DNA from 4 places in the Shewanella sp. ZOR0012 genome. Region 1 is predicted to be linked to each of the others. Evidence: predicted binding sites of a transcription regulator. Region 1 holds the regulator's gene; each other region holds the start of a gene.

Region 1 (4,555 bases):
CTTATCGACACTGCCAAGGAGTATTTGCCGCACTTGGTCGCTGAGTTCATAGATATTCAGATTCGAGGTATCTATATAGTGATCCATCTGCTGTGACAGCGGCTCGAGCAATTTGCCTTCAAGCTTGATGGCTTCTTGCAGTGACACTCGGCTCTTAGATAAGGGATGTAAGCGCCGCGTTTCACTGTAGCGTTTGAGCAACACTTTATCGCTGGAGTTTAAGAAGAAGCTGGTGAGTTCAGTGCCCGTAGGCAGGCTGGCAAGCTGTTTAACCAGCACTTTGTCTTGCTCTGGTAAATTGCGCACGTCAACACTGATAGCAACGAGATCGTTACTGCCTTTGAGCTGTTCAAGCAAACTGCCAATCAAAGGCAAAGGCAAATTATCGACACAATAGTAGCCGAGATCTTCAAGCACTCTAAGTGCGACCGATTTGCCTGAGCCTGAACGCCCTGACACTATGACCAGTTTCATCCAATGATTACCTGATAGAGTTCCGTTTCATCATGCGTCTTGCGCAATTGTTTTAATATTTGCTTGTCACTGAGCTTTTCAGCCATGCATGACAAGGTACTTAGGTGCTGCTGACATTGGTCGGCAGGCACGAGTAGTGCAAATAAAATATCGACGGGTTGTTTATCGATAGCATCAAAGGCTATCGGCTCCTCACATTTTATCAATATCGCTATGGGTTGTGTTATATCGGTTAATCGACCATGTGGAATGGCGATACCGTTACCTATACCTGTGCTACCCATCTTTTCGCGCGCCACGAGGCTTTCGAAGATCTCTTGAGATGAGAGGGTGGGGTACTGGGCAGCGGCTAAGTCGCTGATGAGTTCCAGTACCTTTTTCTTACTGCCCGGAGTGGCGCAGGTTGTGCACTCCGGCCGCAGTATGGTACGAAGTTCCATTGCTAGTGTTTTGTTAACTTCTCTTTGTGTTTAATAACCTGACGATCAAGTTTATCAATCAGGACGTCTATGGCAGCATACATATCTGCATGCTCTGAAGTCGCGAAGACTTCACCACCGGTGAGGTTGATTCTCGCTTCGGCAATCTGTTGCATTTTCTCAACATTGAGCACAACGTGCACATTATTGATCTGTTCGAAATGACGTTCAAGTTTTGAAAACTTTTCCTCAACATATGCCCGTAACGATTCAGTAATCTCGATATGGTGTCCACTTAGGTTTATTTGCATAGAAACGTCCTCCGATACTCACAATAGGCTATAAACTTTTACGCTGATTGGAAGGGGGAATAAGCATCGCTTCTCGGTACTTCGCAATGGTTCTGCGCGCAACGTTAATTCCCTGTTCTGCCAGAAGTTGAGCCATCTTGCTGTCGCTTAATGGTTTTTTCTGGTTTTCCGCTGCAACCAGTTTCTTAATGAAAGCTCTGATTGCTGTGGATGAGCACTCACCGCCATCATCCGTCCCGACGTGGCTTGAGAAGAAATATTTTAGTTCAAAAAGTCCTTTTGGGGTATGCATGTATTTTTGTGTGGTCACCCGTGAAATGGTGGACTCATGCATCTCTACCGCCTCGGCGATATCGTTTAGGACCATAGGTTTCATGGCTTCTTCACCGTATTCGAAGAAACCCTGTTGGTATTGCACTATGCAGTTTGCCACCTTGAGCAGTGTTTCGTTACGGCTTTCAAGGCTTTTAATAAACCACTTGGCTTCTTGCAGATGGCCACGAATAAATTGGCTATCAGCTTGATTTTTTGAACTTCGGGCCATTGCTGCATATTGCTGATTTACGTTGATTTTTGGCATGCAGTCAGGGTTTAATTCGACCACCCAACGGCCGTTTTTCTTCGACACCGATACATCGGGGATCACATATTCTTCATCGACAGGGGTGATGAGTAAACCGGGACGAGGGTTCAAGGTTTGGATCAGCGCAATACTGTCCCTTAACTCGTCCTCTTTCAGTTTGGTCTTACGCATTAACAGCCTAAAGTCGCGAGCGGCGATCAGATCTAAATGATCTTTGATCAGCATGCGGGCGTTTTCGATGTGAGGGGTATCAGGCGAAAAATGAGATAGCTGGATCAGTAAACATTCGCTTAAATCCCTTGCCGCGACACCAACGGGGTCGAAATGTTGAATACGCTTGAGCACGGCTTCAACTTCGTCGAGTTCAATCTCGGGATTGCCCATGGCTTCGAGGATATCTTCAGTGCTTTGAGTGAGATAACCTTGATCGTCAATGGCATCAATAATCGCGGTGGCAATGGCTAAATCGGTTTCAGAGAAGGGTGTGAGGTTTTTTTGCCATTCTAAATGTTCGTACAACCCCTCGCTAGTTTCCCCTTGGAAGGGCATGTCATCTTCACGGCTGGCGCCAGAACCTGAGTTTGGCGATGCGGTAAATACTTCATCCCAAGTGGTATCCATGGGTAACTCTTCGGGCAGAGATTCTTTGGTCAGCGACTCGGCAATGTCCACGGTGGAATTATCTTGTTCCTGTGGCTGGGCAGTCGTTTCGCTAAAGTCGGTATCGGCGATATCTTGCTTACGTTCGCTAGGCGCGTCAAATTGCTCCTCTTCCAGCTCGAGAAGAGGATTAGAGTCTAAGGCTTGCTGGATTTCTTGTTGCAGTTCCAATGACGACAGTTGCAGCAGGCGAATGGCCTGCTGAAGTTGTGGCGTCATGGTTAACTGTTGACCCAGTTTGAGCTGGAGTGACGCTTTCATGTTACCGCTGATCCCTAGGTTATTATTGTGAGTTTAGGTCGCTTGATATCATATGGATGGAGCCTAGCGCTCTCAAATTCAAGGCTTATTAGCTTTGTTTTAGTAACTATAGCCTGAATTGTTCACCTAAGTACACAGCCCTAACTTGCTGATTGTCTAAGATCTCTGCGGGTGTGCCCTCGGCAATAAGATTACCGTGACTCACAATGTAAGCATGTTCACAGACGTCTAAGGTCTCGCGCACATTGTGGTCTGTGATAAGTACTCCAAGGCCTCGGCTCTTAAGCTGCTCGATAATTTTCTTGATATCGATAACGGAGATCGGATCAACGCCCGCAAAGGGCTCATCAAGCAGAATAAACTTGGGGTTGGCCGCTAAGGCGCGGGCAATTTCGACGCGGCGACGTTCACCGCCCGATAAGGACATGCCTTGGCTGTCACGAATATGGGTGATATGGAACTCTTCTAGCAGTTGCTCTAGTGCTTCTTCGCGCTGGTCACTATTGAGCTCTTTACGGGTTTGCAGTACCGCCATGATGTTGTCGTGTACGGTTAATTTACGAAAGATACTCGCTTCCTGTGGTAGGTAACCAATACCTTTGCGGGCACGCAGATGCATAGGATCGGCGGTTAAATCATCATCGTCGATAAAGATATGGCCTTTATCGCTTTTAACTAAGCCCACGACCATGTAAAAGGTGGTGGTTTTACCCGCACCGTTAGGGCCGAGTAGACCGACGACTTGACCCGTTTTTACTGTCAGGCTGACATCTTTGACAACCTGGCGGCTTTTATAACTCTTGGCGAGATTCTGTGCTTTTAAGGTGATTTGGGTCATTTAGAATCCTGTTTTTTCACAGGTTTATCTGTTGGTGTATTTTTGAGTTCTTCCTGATAATTATCAGGTTGAATAATGGTAATTACGCGATCATCACCATTGCCGCTACTTTCGGCGATCAGTTTTTGCTGAATAATATCGTAACGAATTAAATTGCCTGTAACTTGACTACCCGCTTGGTCTAGGGTCGCTGTACCAGTTAGGGTCAACGTCCGAGTGGCCATTTCATAGCGAATCTCTTTGGCGCTAGCAGATGCAGGGCGGCCATCATCAAGGATTTGGCTGTAGGTTGCTGGATTTCCTGTAGCCAGTAAGACTTTACTATTTTCGCCTTCGACAGAAAATGCACGGAGTTGATCCGCATGGATTTTAATTGAGCCTTGAACAACTTCAACGGGGCCGAAGAAAATGATCTGATTGTTTTTAATGTCCGCAGTTTGACTGACGGCTTTAATTTTCACTTCTTGCTGTAAGTCACCGATCTTGGCGAAGGCATTCATGCTTATCATTAGCATTAGGCTGGCAAGTAATATGTTATTTTGCTTCATAGGTTCCTACTACCTGACTGGTCAATTGCACTTCCTGCGCGTTAAGGTCGGCATAAAGGCCTTGCCCTTGAATATTAAAATCTTTCCCTGTGACGTAAATGATGCGGTCAGAGGTCATTATCATTGTGTTGAGATCGAGTTCTAAAAAACTGGTGGACAAGGTTTGTATCGGTTCACCAGGGCTGATGGCATCGATAATAACATTATTTTCTAATACAACCTTGCCAGTATCTTTGTTGAGTCGACCTTGATCGGCTCTGATCTGCCATTTTGCTTTACCTTGGTCGGGATACACAAGATAGACAGGCTGAATAAAGTCGGTTTGGTTTTTAAGCTCATAGTGTTCCATGTGCTTTGCCGTGACGCGACTATTGACTTGTCCTTGCTCGTTAAACTCGATGCTGCGCAGATCTTCGATAATGTAGTCGGGCCTGTCTGTATCATTCAGGCTGCTATCGGTA
Region 2 (4,555 bases), 3.5 Mb from region 1:
CTTGTTTTAGACAATGCTAAAAAACCAAACTAAAATGCAAGACCAAAAACATATAAGCGACTGATTTTATTTAACTTAAAATATCGACAGACGCTTCCAAAACGCATTGAACGCATTTTAAGAACAATGTTTCCAAAATTACTGACGCTCACTGAAAAGTTCAGCATAAGGGATATCCCAATAAGGCGGATTACCAATATGGTCTTTAATAAACTCAATGAAAGCACTCACCTTAGGCGCTAAATGCTTACGACGTGGATACACCGCCTGTAGCGGTAAATGATGAGTCAATTGCCAATCTCTCAATAGTGGCACCAAGGTACCTTTAGCGATCTCATCTTCCATCAAGTAACTAGCAAGATATACAACCCCTAAGCCACTGATCGCAGCTGATTTTAAAGCAGGAGCGTTATCCACCCTAAAGTTACCTGAGACACCTATCTCACAGTAATCATCGCCCTTTTTAAACTGCCACATGCTGTGCTCATGCCACTCACCTTGATACACCAAGCAGTTATGGTCGACTAATTGCTCTGGACGCGAAGGTTCGCCATGTTTAGCAATATAATCGGGTGAGGCAACGAGTAGGAACTGACACTTCATCAAAGGTCGCGCCACCATACCAAGAGGAAGCTGCTCAGACATAGTTAACAGTAAGTCTAAACCTTCACTGACCACATCCACCTTATGATCAAGCAAACTGACTTGCAGTTCGAGCTCAGGGTGTTTTGCCATAAATGATGGCAATGCGGGAATGATATGCATAGCGCCAAAGGACTGAGAAATACCCACCTTTAACACGCCGCGGGTCGCATCGTTTAAATTATGCACGCTAGCAATCGCCTGCTCAGCATCGCGGAGTAACTCTTCACCTTGCAGATATAACAAATGCCCAGCTTCAGTCAAACTTAAGCTGCGAGTAGTACGCTGGATCAGTTGAACACCGAGTCTATGCTCGAGATCGGCTACCTGCGTACTAACCTTAGATTTAGAGATCCCAAGCCTTCTTGCGGCCGCACTGAAACTTCCGGCTCTGGCCACATGAGTAAAAATCGCAATAGGTTCTAACAGTTCTAACATGGAAAGTCGCCTTAAGCAGTTTCGACAGTGATTTAAACTTTCGGAATAACGCAGGAATGCAGCATTCCATAACGCCTTAATATCTCACAGCAAATGGGTTCGTTGTAGAGATTTAAACCGAAAAAGTCAGCTAAAGTAGAGTGTTTTATCTGACTGAGTTGCCAGCTTTTCATTATATTTTAAGAGTATACCAAACATTAGTCTGAAGAATGTAACATTCCACACTAAATAGCCGCAAGCATTGGGATTAATATCAAGGTGCTTGGTAACAATTCCACAATAAAAAGCCCCAAACACAAAGGTGCTGAGGCATTGATCATTTATACTACTTTATTCATTTTGCCAGCTAGGCAAACGTTCTAGCGTAAAAACCAGTTTATTCCCTTAGATATCTTCTGCGATATCTACTCACGTAATTCGCGGTGAGTGTTTTGCGTCAACACATAAGGTGCTAACTCAGGCACTTCTTTACGCAGTTGATTTTCAAGCACTTGCAGGTTTTCAAAACGGTCACATAAACGGTCGGCTTTCGCTTCAATCCCCTTGGATTGGGATTCAATTTGCTGCTCAATATCATCGCCTAATCTATCCATTTTTTGTGAGAATGCCTCCATCTTAGCATCGAAGGATTCACCATCGCCGGCAAGAATTTGGCCACCGATATTCATCATAAGAGTGCCAATGGAGTTTTGCACGATTTGCTCCATTTCCTGTTCAAACTCATCGTTAAAAGTGTTTTGCATCGACTCTTCGGTCGCACCAAGGTAAAAACTATCGCCCTGCTTGTAGGCTACGGCATCGACACGCTTCTGCACGCCCGCCATCATCTCATCAAACTTAGCGCCAGCGGCATCGCCCATCAATGGCGTTAACGCCATACTCACAGCTTGAGAGGCCAGTGCAACCGCTTCATTGACTAATTCAATCACCTCAGGTACCTGAGTTGACACCTCATCGGCATATTGGCTAACTAGCTTCTTCTGCTTATCAGTTAAAGTTACCTGCTTGCCTTCAACGTATAACTTGTCAACCTCGATACGATACTTCTCGGCGCCCTTCTCACTCATCACTAATTTTTTAGGTTCGACTCTCACATCATAATTAAGGGAAACCTCACAGCGCTCATCAATTTGCGGCTCGGCTTTCGCTTGTGCTGATTGCAAGCCAGAAGCACCTAAAATAACGCCCGATAATGCCACTCCAGTTAATAGCGTATTTATTTTCATTGTGGTTCATCCTTTAATCTGAGTAATTCGACTAAGCTAACATGCTAAAAGACAATTAGCAGAAGATGTGCCAACTTTGTAATAATATGATTAGTATGGAGTTATAAAAATTAGCACCGATAGCAGATTAGTGAATTTCACTAATATTTAGCCTAGCAGTGCTAATCAAAGAGTTAAATCAGAAGATTGAACGTCCGAGACGCTGGCTGAGATGCTCAAGCATCGCCGTCCCCGCGAGGGAGTTACCTTGGTTATCTAATTCGGGGGACCAAACGCAGACCGAGAGCTCCCCAGGGATCACCGCAATAATGCCGCCACCGACACCACTTTTGCCAGGCATTCCGACACGATAGGCAAACTCACCAGCGCCATCGTACAAGCCCGAGGTTGCTAACAGGGCATTTAACTGCCGAGTCTGTACTTGCGAAATAAGCTCAGTGCCATCTATGGTTTTACCGCGATTAGCTAAATACAGCATCGCCCGCGATAGATCGGCGCAGTTCATTTTTAAGGCGCAGTAATGAAAATAAGTACGCAGCACTGTATCGACATCACCTTGAAAATTGCCGAAGGATTTCATCAGATAGGCGATGGCCGCATTGCGAGCACTATGCTGATATTCAGAATCCGCCACTTGCTTATCGAAACAAACTTTATCGTTTTGACTCAGCGCCCTGACCAATTCCAACATCCGATGCTTAGGTGCCCCTAAACGGCTCTGTAATAAGTCAGCGATGACTAACGCGCCAGCATTAATAAAGGGATTGCGAGGTTTACCCCGCTCGAGTTCGACTTGGACTAATGAATTGAAGGAGTGTCCCGAGGGTTCTTTGCCGACGCGGCTCCAAATTTCGGTTTCTTCATATAAAGTTAGCGCTAAGGTTAAGCTGAAAACTTTAGAAATACTTTGAATTGAAAATGGCTCAAGGTAATCGCCTGCGCCTATGGTTTCGCCATCAATCGTGGTCACGGCTATGCCCAATTTGCCAGCATCAACATTGGCGAGCGCAGGGATATAATTAGCAACCTTTCCTTGGCCGAGCAAGGGTCGAACTTTGTCGACCACTTCCTCTAATAACGCCTGTTCTGGCATTAACTCCACCAGATATCGTACAGTTCGCTAACTTCGAGTTGAGTCACTTTTTGACCCGCCCAGAATGCCTTAACAGCAGCGATATCTTCCTCGGTGCACTTGCCGATAGTTTGGGTCGCAATAATACCTTCCCATTCGATATGACCACCGCCATGGAAGCCTAGCTTACGGGCTTCAATCACCTCATCAATAAACTTATCGACAGTTGCATCAATTTCAGCTTCAGAGACAGATGCATCGAACGTCCAAGTGATGTCAAAACCTAACTCTTGGAATTCATCGACGCGCATTTTCTTACGTAAACGACGGCTACGATTCGTTGCCATAGTGATTTTCCCCGTTGTGTTAAAAAACCAATAAAAAGATAACGATATTAAGCGATACGCTCGAACATCAGATCCCATACGCCATGGCCAAGGCGATGACCGCGGGCTTCAAATTTCGTGAGTGGACGATGATCCGGACGCGGTACAACAGTACCATCGGCAGATTGATTCTTGTAACCGCTCGCCACATTCATCACTTCCAGCATATGTTCGCTGTAGTTTTCCCAGTCGGTTGCCATATGGAATACGCCGCCAATCTTCAGTTTACGGCGGATCAATTCGGCAAATTCAGCTTGTACGATACGGCGTTTGTGGTGGCGCTTTTTATGCCAAGGATCGGGGAAGAACAACTGCACACGCGTCAGGCTGCCATCGGCAATCGCATGTTCTAATACTTCCATCGCATCATGGTGATACACACGAAGATTGGTCACGCCCGCGGCAGCGGCATCACTTAAGCATGAGCCAACACCAGGCTTATGGACTTCAATACCGATAAAGTTCAGCTCTGGTGCTTCTTGCGCCATTTGCACCAAAGAAGCGCCCATACCGAAACCAATCTCCAGTACAGTGTCAGCTTCGCGCCCAAAAACTTCGGCTAAATCCAATGGTGTTGGGCTGTAATCTAAGCCCATTGTTGGCCACTGAGTCTCAATGGCTTGCGCTTGACCTTTAGTCAAACGCCCTTCTCTTAGGACAAAGCTTCTGATCTTACGCAGATACTTGCCTTCTTCATTAAATTCAGCGGTAGTGACTTCGCTCATTTTTGCCTCGTCTCGTGGACAACACCCTCTAAAAAGAAGGGCATTATCCAAAGTTCAACTTACAGT
Region 3 (4,555 bases), 1.4 Mb from region 1:
TGTCTGTGCAAGATCGCTGTGATATACAGCAATCTTGTTGTCTGCAAGTAATAGTGTCTTATAGACACTAATATGTAAAGTTGATTTTTAGACTATTTTTTATCGGATAATACTAAGGAATATACCTAAATTGCATATATTGTCCTTAAGACACTAAGTGCAATTTAGCTATGATAATGGGGAAATGGATATCGAAAAGTAAAGAATGGACGTATTACGACAACATCGACGGCTACATAAACCCTGATAACTCAAGCTAACTGTATGTACCGTATAATCTGTCACTATTATTGCTATGGGCAACCACTTTAAGCGGCAAACACTTTGACTAACATTCTAGATTTCTTAAGAATCGATACGATGCCGTATCCGACTTCAAACGGTATAAATTGGCTGGACGGCCACGTTCAGTACGTTTTAAGCCCGTATCAATCAATAAATCGGCCTGCTCAACCCGTCGACGGAACGATTTACCTTGGATAGGCTTACCCAGTAATACTTCATGCACATGTTGCAGCTCTGGCAAGGTAAAAGGTTCAGCCAGCGCAAAGCCTGGCACTAAAGAATATAAGGCTTTCTGAGTTAAACGTTCCCGCGCTTGCTCAATTAATTGCAGATGATCAAACGCCAAGGGCATCTGTAACACATCCTCTAATGGCCACCACTTAACATCACTCACTGAATCAATCTGGGTTTCGCAGGCTTGATAACTCATCAACGCGGTATAACACACGGTCACCGACCAGCCTCTCACGTCGCGGTGACTATTACCGACAGTGCAAAGCTGCTCAATATAAGGTGGCACTACCGCCGTTTTTTCCTGCAATTTGCGTAACGCCGCTTCCTCTAGGGATTGATCGGAATGTTCATCGATAAATCCTCCGGGTAATCCCCAAAAACCTAAAAAGGGATGATTTGAGCGTTGTACTAAGAGTACTTTAAGTTGCTGATCATGATAGGTAAATAATACGGCATCAACCGTCAGTAGCTGAGCCTTAAAAGCCTTAGGATCGTAATTGGCGAGATATTCCGCTTCAGTCATGAGTATTTTCCATCGTTTGACGTCGTAAGCTTAACTTAGAGATTACGTCGCTTCAAACATATTATGTCTTAGCGTCACTAAGTAAATCATCTGCTCTATAGGGTCTTACGACTTTTACCAAATTTACGCTGATAACGTGGCAACATGGTTTCATTTCCAAGCAAACCACCTTGATGGATATACATCACAGGGCTTGCGCTCCACTGCGGTAAATATTTTTCTAACACTATAAAACCTAAGGGATCGTAGAGTAATTCAAATTGAATACCTGAGGCGCAAATTCGCTGCCACATGGCATAAAACTCAGGATAGAGTTTACCAAAGTGGTATTTCTTCCCCACATTCAAAATCTGTGGATGCTCAGCAGCGTTAGGATTTAACTCATAAAACTGCTGCGCTAAATACTCATCGCCACCGACAACCGCGCAGGTAAGCACTCGAATGTGACTTTGCTTACGCACAAAATATTGGTTTAAAAATAATGCCGTGGTTCCCGTTCCCGCAGGTAAAAACACTTTCAGTTCAGTCAGTCCCTGTTGCATTGCCCAAGTCTCAATTTCAACGGCTAACAGACTGACACCATACTCCGCATACTGACAGCGCCCGCCTTCCGGAATAAATAAAGCGTCAGGCTCAGCAGCCAAAACTTGATGCTCAATGTAGTCATGACAAGTCCACTTAGACTCACGCTGCAGAAAAGGATTAACTGCTATCAGGCTTGATAAATCAATAACCTGTGTGCCATTGGCGATAGCTGCGGCATAGTTCCCTGTCGGTAAAGTCAGTACGTGGCTAGCAATATGGTCCACATAAAAATCACACTGCCAGCCTTTGAGTTTGGCGAGCGCCGACAGCGAATACAGTGAATTAGCCTGCGCGGAGCCATGACCAATTACCTTAGTCACACCAGCAAAATCATGATCTAGAAAATAGGCAAACTTACGCGCCTTATTACCACTAAAAGCAGGATGTAATAAATCATCTCTTTTAAGAAAGATCTCTCTGCCTGCAAAAGAAAATGATTCGACGGGACTATTAGCTAGCATTTATTTACTCAAGGGGAGATAAGGTGTTTAGTGTAACGCGGGCTTGGTTAAATTCTTCCTAAGAATTAAGGAAATTCACGAAATATTAGCTTAACTCACAATCCGTAGAGGTATAAACTATAATATACCATTGATTATTAATGAAAAAACTTTTGGCATAATTCTCGCTTATGACATTTAAGCATCAATTAATAATTTCGAGTGTAGATGTTGTTTCTGTCGCACAGATTTTGGATTCGATAAGGAGTTTTCAATGTCATTACTACGGTTAATTTTCAATATTGCTTGGTTTGTCCTTGGTGGATTTGTGATGGGCCTAGCCTGGTGGCTTGCGGGGATTTTGTGTTTTATCAGTATTATCGGTATTCCCTTTGGTCGCGCCTGCTTTGTGATTGGTGAATTGACCTTCTGGCCCTTTGGACAAGAACAAATTAATCGCCGTCATTTAACTGGCCGTGAAGATTTAGGAACAGGCGCCTTTGGCATGATGGGCAATATCATTTGGTTCTTACTGTTTGGGATTTGGTTGGCTATTGGTCATTTGGCCCATGCTCTTGCCTGCTTTGTGACGATTATCGGTATCCCTTTCGGGATCCAACATCTTAAGCTGGCGCTGTTAAGCCTAACGCCGATTGGGCAAACCATAGTAGCGAAAGCGTAATAACCACAGTAGCGAAAGCGTAATAACCATGATCGCCAAGGCGTAAGGCATATCACTCAGCATCTGTGGGTAGTGCTGATGCATAGTTCGGCAGCGATTGCACTAATTCTGCTTCGTAATAATCCCTTTATTCATTGAGTAAATCAGCGCTATCAGCAAACTGCTCACCCGCATCCTGCTCCGGTGAGCAGATGATTTCAAAGAGATAATGCGCCAGTTTAGCTGGCGCATCTATGGTGATGTCATGACCACAATAGGCCAACACAACTAAGTCGACCTTAAAATATTGTACCAATGCCCTGCTGGTTTGGATCTTGACTAACCCATCGCGATCACCCGACAAGATACTCACTGGCACACACAAACATGCAGAGCAGTGATAACGAAATACCGCCCACAACTGATTACTCGCAGTGTTAGACAAAATGATGACAAAACTTGTCATCTCACATCTTTGGTTAGGTGCAAAATAGCATTACTGACTTAAGGCTTCTTGCTGAAATAACAAATCGCCCATAATGCTATCAATATCGAGCTTCGCTAAACCTTGATCAAAAATATCCCGCCAACGCCGCCCCTCTTCTGTATTACGAAACGCGACATAAAGTTGTTTATTGGCAATCAGTTGTCGATTGACCTGTAACTTATCTGCGAGCGGCTGAAGGTGGGGTTGTTTAAGTAGATAATTCAGCACATTAATATCAATCACAGCGCCGTCAATACGACCAGCCGCCACCTTTTTGATATTTTGCTCATCGGATGTTGCCGCTTCAACAGGTTGACTCCCTGAAGCAATCATTACATCCAGCGAGTCGGTATTCACATAATCCTGCACAATACCTAAAGTATAACGATTCAAATCGGCTAAATGATGCCAACTAATGGGACGGGATTTTTGCTCAACAATACCTAATGGGCCAATACCAATCGGTTTAGAAAAAATAAACTTATCGGTTTCAAAATAATATTCTGGAAAATAGCCAATATAGTCAGAGCCCGGCATAACGGCTAATTTAATCGCACGGCTCCAAGGGTAAAAATCCACGATAAGTTGTTGTTCCATTTGCTCAAACGCCGCCTTAGCCACCGCAACACTCGCGCCTTGGTGCTGGAGTTGATAGCCGGAATACGGCGGCCAAAGTAATGACGTTAGCTTCAGCGTGTCAGCAAATGTCGTATTTGCCACGGTTAATAGGCAACTAAACATCAGTGGGCACCAGCGGATCATAATGCCTCCATCAAAGACTCATCTATTAATCGCTAAAAAAACAAATAGCTCATCGGTTTAACTCTATTCAGTATAATCAGCCATACCTATAGGTACAGCGAATATTTGTTATCTGTTTAGCCTTGTAGAACCACGCTAAGACAGCAATGCTCGGAGTAGGCAGAACTATCGCCGCCAAAAACGACATCTTTACGACAAGGGGAAGACTGAAGGAAAACCTGATGGTCATGCGACAATGTTTTCCTTAAGCACAGATGGCCATATAAAAATAAACCCAAGCGTTCGGGCTTGGGTCGGTTTGAAAGTTTATGCCTTTTAGGCATTAATATCTTCGTACAGCTCTTGATACATCAGCTCGCGCATTTTAAATTTTTGGATTTTACCCGTAACGGTCATCGGGTATTGGTCCACAAATTTGATATAACGTGGCACTTTAAAATAGGCGAACTTTTCGGTAAGGAAATGACGAATATCCTCCTCAGTAATCGACGCCCCTGAGCGGACTTTAATCCACGCACAGACTTCCTCACCATATTTATCACTGTGGACGCCAAACACCGCGGCATCCTGCACATCTT
Region 4 (4,555 bases), 530 kb from region 1:
GACGTTCTGCCCAACGACTATCGTGCCAGTACGCGAATTCACAATCACTTTGGCAGACTCTTCAGCAGGTTCCACCTCAATATTTTCGAGCGTAGCTAAAAAAGACACCCGTTGTGATACATCCCTTGGCGCACTGACCTGAATCGACGTTGCATCCAACGGGCGCGCCATATCAGGGCCGAGCAGATCATTAATCGCATCGGCCATACGCTGCGCGGTCGAAAAATCCGAGCGACGTAAGTTAAACGTCAAATAATCGCCAGTAGAAAACGGCGTAGCCACACTGCGTTCAACAATTGCGCCGTTAGGAATACGGCCAACCGTTGGCGTGTTTTGAATCACTTTCGAACCATCCAAACCATCGGCACTAAAACCACTTACCACTAAGCTGCCTTGGGCAATCGCATATACATTGCCATCAACCCCTTTGAGGAAGGTTTGCAGTAACGTCCCACCACGTAAGCTTTTTGCTTCACCTAGGCTTGAAACGGTCACATCCAATTCTTGGCCTGGTTTAATAAACGCTGGCATATCGGCATGCACAGCAACCACGGCCACGTTTTTGATTTTGGGTCTAAAATTTTCAGGCAAATTGATGCCGAAATTTTTAAGCATGGTGGTGAATGTTTGCTCTGTGTAATTGGTTTTCTCACCCGTACCAGGCAACCCCACTACTAAGCCATAACCAATTAACTGGTTATTTCGTACCCCTTGCACATTAGCAATATCTTTAATGCGTTCAGCCTGGCTTGGCATCGAAAACGCCAACATAACAACGGCCAAAATGAGTTTATATTTCATGATATGACTCCTTAGAAGGGCCACCAATCGCTCATAAAGAACTGGCTTAACCAGCCCACTTTTTGCGCTTCGGCGAAAGTACCAGTACCGCTATATTGAATACGCGCATTGGCCATACGGGTTGAATCAATGGTGTTATCTGGCTTGATATCCTGCGAGCGCACAATACCGGTCACGCGAATAAACTCATCACCATTGTTGATTGAAATCCACTTTTCACCGCGCACAACTAAGTTACCGTTATTGAGCACTTGCATAATATTGGCGGAGATACTGCCATCTAAGCTATTGCTTTGATCTGCATCGGATTCACGCTTAGTATTCATGCTGTCTTTGTAGCGTAAATCGAGGGGAATACCGCCTAAAGACACATTGCTCCCGCCGGCATAAATGGGATCGAGTGTCATATCAGAACCTTTTTTGATCTGATTACCGGCACTCTTTTTCGCCTGAGTCGCTTCTTTCAACACGATAGTGATAATGTCACCGACTTTATGGGCACGAATATCCGAGTAAAGACTCGCCGCTTGGCTATCTTGGTAAATCGACCCCGTTGCAGCAATTTTAGTCGGTGGTGCTTCGGGATAAACTGGGGCATAGAAGGGATCATCCGCAATCGGCTTCTTTGGAGTTGAACTACATGCCGCCAGCAAGAGCGTACTAGCCAATAGTAGATATCTAGCCATGATCATGTGCCTCTATAGATTCTGATTCACATAAGCCAGCATCTGATCGACCGCCGAAATCACTTTGGAGTTCATCTCGTAGATCCGCTGACTTTCAATGAGGTTAACTAGCTCTTCGGTCACGTTCACGTTAGAGGTTTCTAACGCACCTTGACGAATCGCTCCCATACCATCAAGTGATGCAGTGCCTTGAATAGGCGTACCACTCGCACCAGTTTCGGTGTATAGGTTTTGTCCCATAGGATCTAAACCCGACGGGTTAATAAAGTCGGTCATACTTAGCTGCCCAACGACCTGGTTTTCCGCCGCACCTGGTGTTTTTACCGAAACTTCCCCTTCAGCAGAGACCGTAATACTGGTTGCATCCTCAGGAATAGTGATCGCAGGTTGCAACACATAACCCGAACCCGGCGTGACAATTTGCCCTGTATCATCTAAGGTAAATTGACCATTACGGGTATAAGCCGTAGTCCCATCGGGGAGCTGCACTTCGAAAAATCCAGGACCTTCAATCATCAAATCGAGCGAGTTATCCGTGGTCAGCATATTGCCTTGGGTAAACATTTTTTGGGTGGCTACCACCTTGGTACCCGCACCAATGTTCAAACCGTTTGGCAACTTAGTGTTAGAGGCGCTGATCCCACCCGCTTGGTTAACAGTTTGATAAAGTAAGTCCTCAAATACCGCGCGGCTTTTTTTATAGCCCACAGTGCTGGCGTTAGCGACGTTGTTTGAAATCACCGCAATATCGGTTTGCTGTGCGTCTAAGCCAGTTTTACTAATCCATAACGCTGGATGCATAATTTATCTCCTAACTAATCCGCATTAATGAGGATGAAGCGCGGTCATTTTCTTCCGCGGTTTTCATCATCTTCACTTGCAATTCAAATTGTCGCTGTAGGTCGATTAAGGACACCATCTCATCCACGGGATTGACGTTACTGCCCTCTACAGCACCACTTTCTACAAATACACTGGGATCGGCAGGCGCCGGATCACCGGATACCAAACGGAACAACCCATCCTCGCCGCGCATCATTTGTGCATTGCCAGGGTTTACTAACTTTAATCTTCCTACCTCTTCGACGACTTCTGTCGTCGCACCTTGAGGACGAACAGAGATAATCCCATCCTGTGAAATAGTGACCTTTTCAATTGGCAGCGGTAACACAATCGGTCCGGCATCACCCATCACGGGATTACCACGGTCGTTATGCAATAAACCTGTTGAGTCAAAACTGAGACTGCCAGAACGGGTATAAGCTTCACTACCATCCTGTGCTTGCACGGCAAACCAACCGTCACCTTTAATGGCAACGTCAAGATCGCGTCCAGTAGATTTAATCGGGCCCGAACGAAAATTGGCGGAGGGGGTTTCAACCATGGCAAAGACCCTTGTCGGCAATCCTTCACCAAAGGCTTGCATCGATCTGGCTTGCGCCATATCCGACTTAAATCCATCGGTATTTGCGTTGGCTAAGTTGTTGGCACGCAACGCCAACTCATTCATATTTTGCTTAGCGCCGCTCATGGAGATATAAAGGAATTTGTCCACAGACTGCTCCGTCAAAGTTTCAACCTGACAATAGCAAAGCAAGCATCATGCCAATAAAATAAGCAGCTAGTTAACTGATAAATTAGGAGATTTTAATAAACGAATGAATGCACAACAGAAAGAGGCTAAGTGTTGCCGCTTGCGGCAACACTTAGCAGAGACAAGATTAACTTAACGAATTTGCAGAACAGTTTGTTGCAGAGTGTTATTCACTTCCAGCGTACGTGAGTTGGCTTGGAAGTTACGTTGTGCCGAAATCAAATCCACCAGCTCAGTCGTCAAGTCAATGTTAGATTGCTCTAACGCTGAAGAACTGAGACTACCAAACGTACCACTGTTAGGCTCACCAGCCAGCGCAGGACCTGACGATAAACTGGCTTTCCACGAGGTATTACCCACTTGTGTCAACCCTTGTTCGTTTGCAAAGCGAACTAAAGCAACGCGGGCTAATGGCACTGTTGAACCATTGGAGTAACTGGCAGTGATCAAACCATCTTCACCAATTTCGACATTGGTTAAACGCCCTACTGTGGTACCGTCCTGTGATAATTCAGTGGCGGCAAAGGGAGCTGAATATTGGGTTGGTGCATTAAATTTAATAGTCACGGCTTGAGTGCCATCAGCACCAGGGCCTAACACGCCAGCGCCGCCAACCCCTAGCGCTTCGGTGGCGACGACTGCCGGATCACTCCCAGTATACACACCGACAGAATTAAACTTCAGAACCGATCCCTTCCAGCCGCCAGCCGTTTGAGCTGTGCCAGAAGCATCGGGAGTGCCATCACCATTGGTGTCAGTCTGATATGTACCAGCAGGGCCAGAAATATCAACTTGTTTACCATCAATGGCATAGTATGCAACCCAGTTGTTTTCACCATTATATGAGCCATTATTTGGCTTGACGAAATAGGTCGTCATGATATGTGGCTCACCCAGAGAGTCATAAATCGTCATGGATGTCACACTGTTATAGGTTTTGGAGTCTAAAGGATCAAAAGCAGCAGGGTCGAGTGAACCTTCTTTTGCATTTAAATTCATCTGCAAAGTCACGTTTTCAGTTTGAACAGGGCTACCTGCAGTATCAGGAATTTGTACTGGCTTAGCTGTCGTTAAACTGACAGAGGTAGAGTTACCATCTTTGTCTACTGGAAAGGTCTGCAAAAAATTCCCAGCAGAGTCAACCATATAATTATTTTTGTCGACTTTGAAAGCACCTGCCCGAGTAAACTGATGATCCAAGGTACCTATCTCGGACGCAGTTACAAAAAAGCCACCGCCTTTAATCGCTAAATCTAACGAGTTATTCGTCAGTTGCAAACTACCTTGGTGGAATTGCTGCGCCACTTGGCTCGTAGCCACACCGCCACCCACAGCGGTTTTTGAGTTTGAGAAAATTGAATTAGCGTAAACATCCGCAAATTCAGCACGCGACTCTTTAAAGCCAATGGTGTTAGCATTCGCGATATTGTTCGCAGTAGTGTTCAAATCTTTCTGCGCAGCAGAAATGCCACTC

The links. The regulator sigma-54, encoded in region 1, starts transcription at its own class of promoters, with help from an activator protein. The targets are predictions, from matches to a motif close to GTTGGCACGNNNNTNGNNT.
Region 2: L976_RS02215 (YggN family protein) is a predicted target of sigma-54. The motif match lies at 2,363-2,381, and genes of this name have one in related genera.
Region 3: L976_RS11190 (YccF domain-containing protein) is a predicted target of sigma-54. The motif match lies at 2,240-2,258, and genes of this name have one in related genera.
Region 4: flgF (flagellar basal-body rod protein FlgF) is a predicted target of sigma-54. The motif match lies at 3,079-3,097, and genes of this name have one in related genera.

Annotation. Positions count from the first base shown of each region.
Region 1 covers NZ_JTLE01000094.1:3,574,652-3,579,206, forward strand. Annotated here, with positions in the region: gene rapZ (RNase adapter RapZ) at 1-474, opposite strand, end outside; gene ptsN (PTS IIA-like nitrogen regulatory protein PtsN) at 471-914, opposite strand; gene hpf (ribosome hibernation promoting factor) at 917-1,204, opposite strand; gene L976_RS17275 (RNA polymerase factor sigma-54) at 1,233-2,708, opposite strand; gene lptB (LPS export ABC transporter ATP-binding protein) at 2,815-3,546, opposite strand; gene lptA (lipopolysaccharide transport periplasmic protein LptA) at 3,543-4,094, opposite strand; gene lptC (LPS export ABC transporter periplasmic protein LptC) at 4,081-4,555, opposite strand, start outside.
Region 2 covers NZ_JTLE01000094.1:77,270-81,824, forward strand. Annotated here, with positions in the region: gene L976_RS02210 (LysR family transcriptional regulator) at 139-1,080, opposite strand; gene L976_RS02215 (YggN family protein) at 1,485-2,306, opposite strand; gene glsB (glutaminase B) at 2,485-3,399, opposite strand; gene L976_RS02225 (YggL family protein) at 3,399-3,725, opposite strand; gene trmB (tRNA (guanosine(46)-N7)-methyltransferase TrmB) at 3,773-4,489, opposite strand.
Region 3 covers NZ_JTLE01000094.1:2,185,167-2,189,721, reverse strand. Annotated here, with positions in the region: gene L976_RS11200 (NrtR DNA-binding winged helix domain-containing protein) at 329-1,042, opposite strand; gene L976_RS11195 (pyridoxal-phosphate dependent enzyme) at 1,138-2,088, opposite strand; gene L976_RS11190 (YccF domain-containing protein) at 2,342-2,749, shown strand; gene L976_RS11185 (alpha/beta fold hydrolase) at 2,877-3,194, opposite strand; gene L976_RS11180 (substrate-binding periplasmic protein) at 3,225-3,977, opposite strand; gene L976_RS11175 (AMP-binding protein) at 4,293-4,555, opposite strand, start outside.
Region 4 covers NZ_JTLE01000094.1:4,106,864-4,111,418, reverse strand. Annotated here, with positions in the region: gene L976_RS19745 (flagellar basal body P-ring protein FlgI) at 1-801, opposite strand, end outside; gene flgH (flagellar basal body L-ring protein FlgH) at 813-1,487, opposite strand; gene flgG (flagellar basal-body rod protein FlgG) at 1,500-2,288, opposite strand; gene flgF (flagellar basal-body rod protein FlgF) at 2,299-3,042, opposite strand; gene flgE (flagellar hook protein FlgE) at 3,214-4,555, opposite strand, start outside.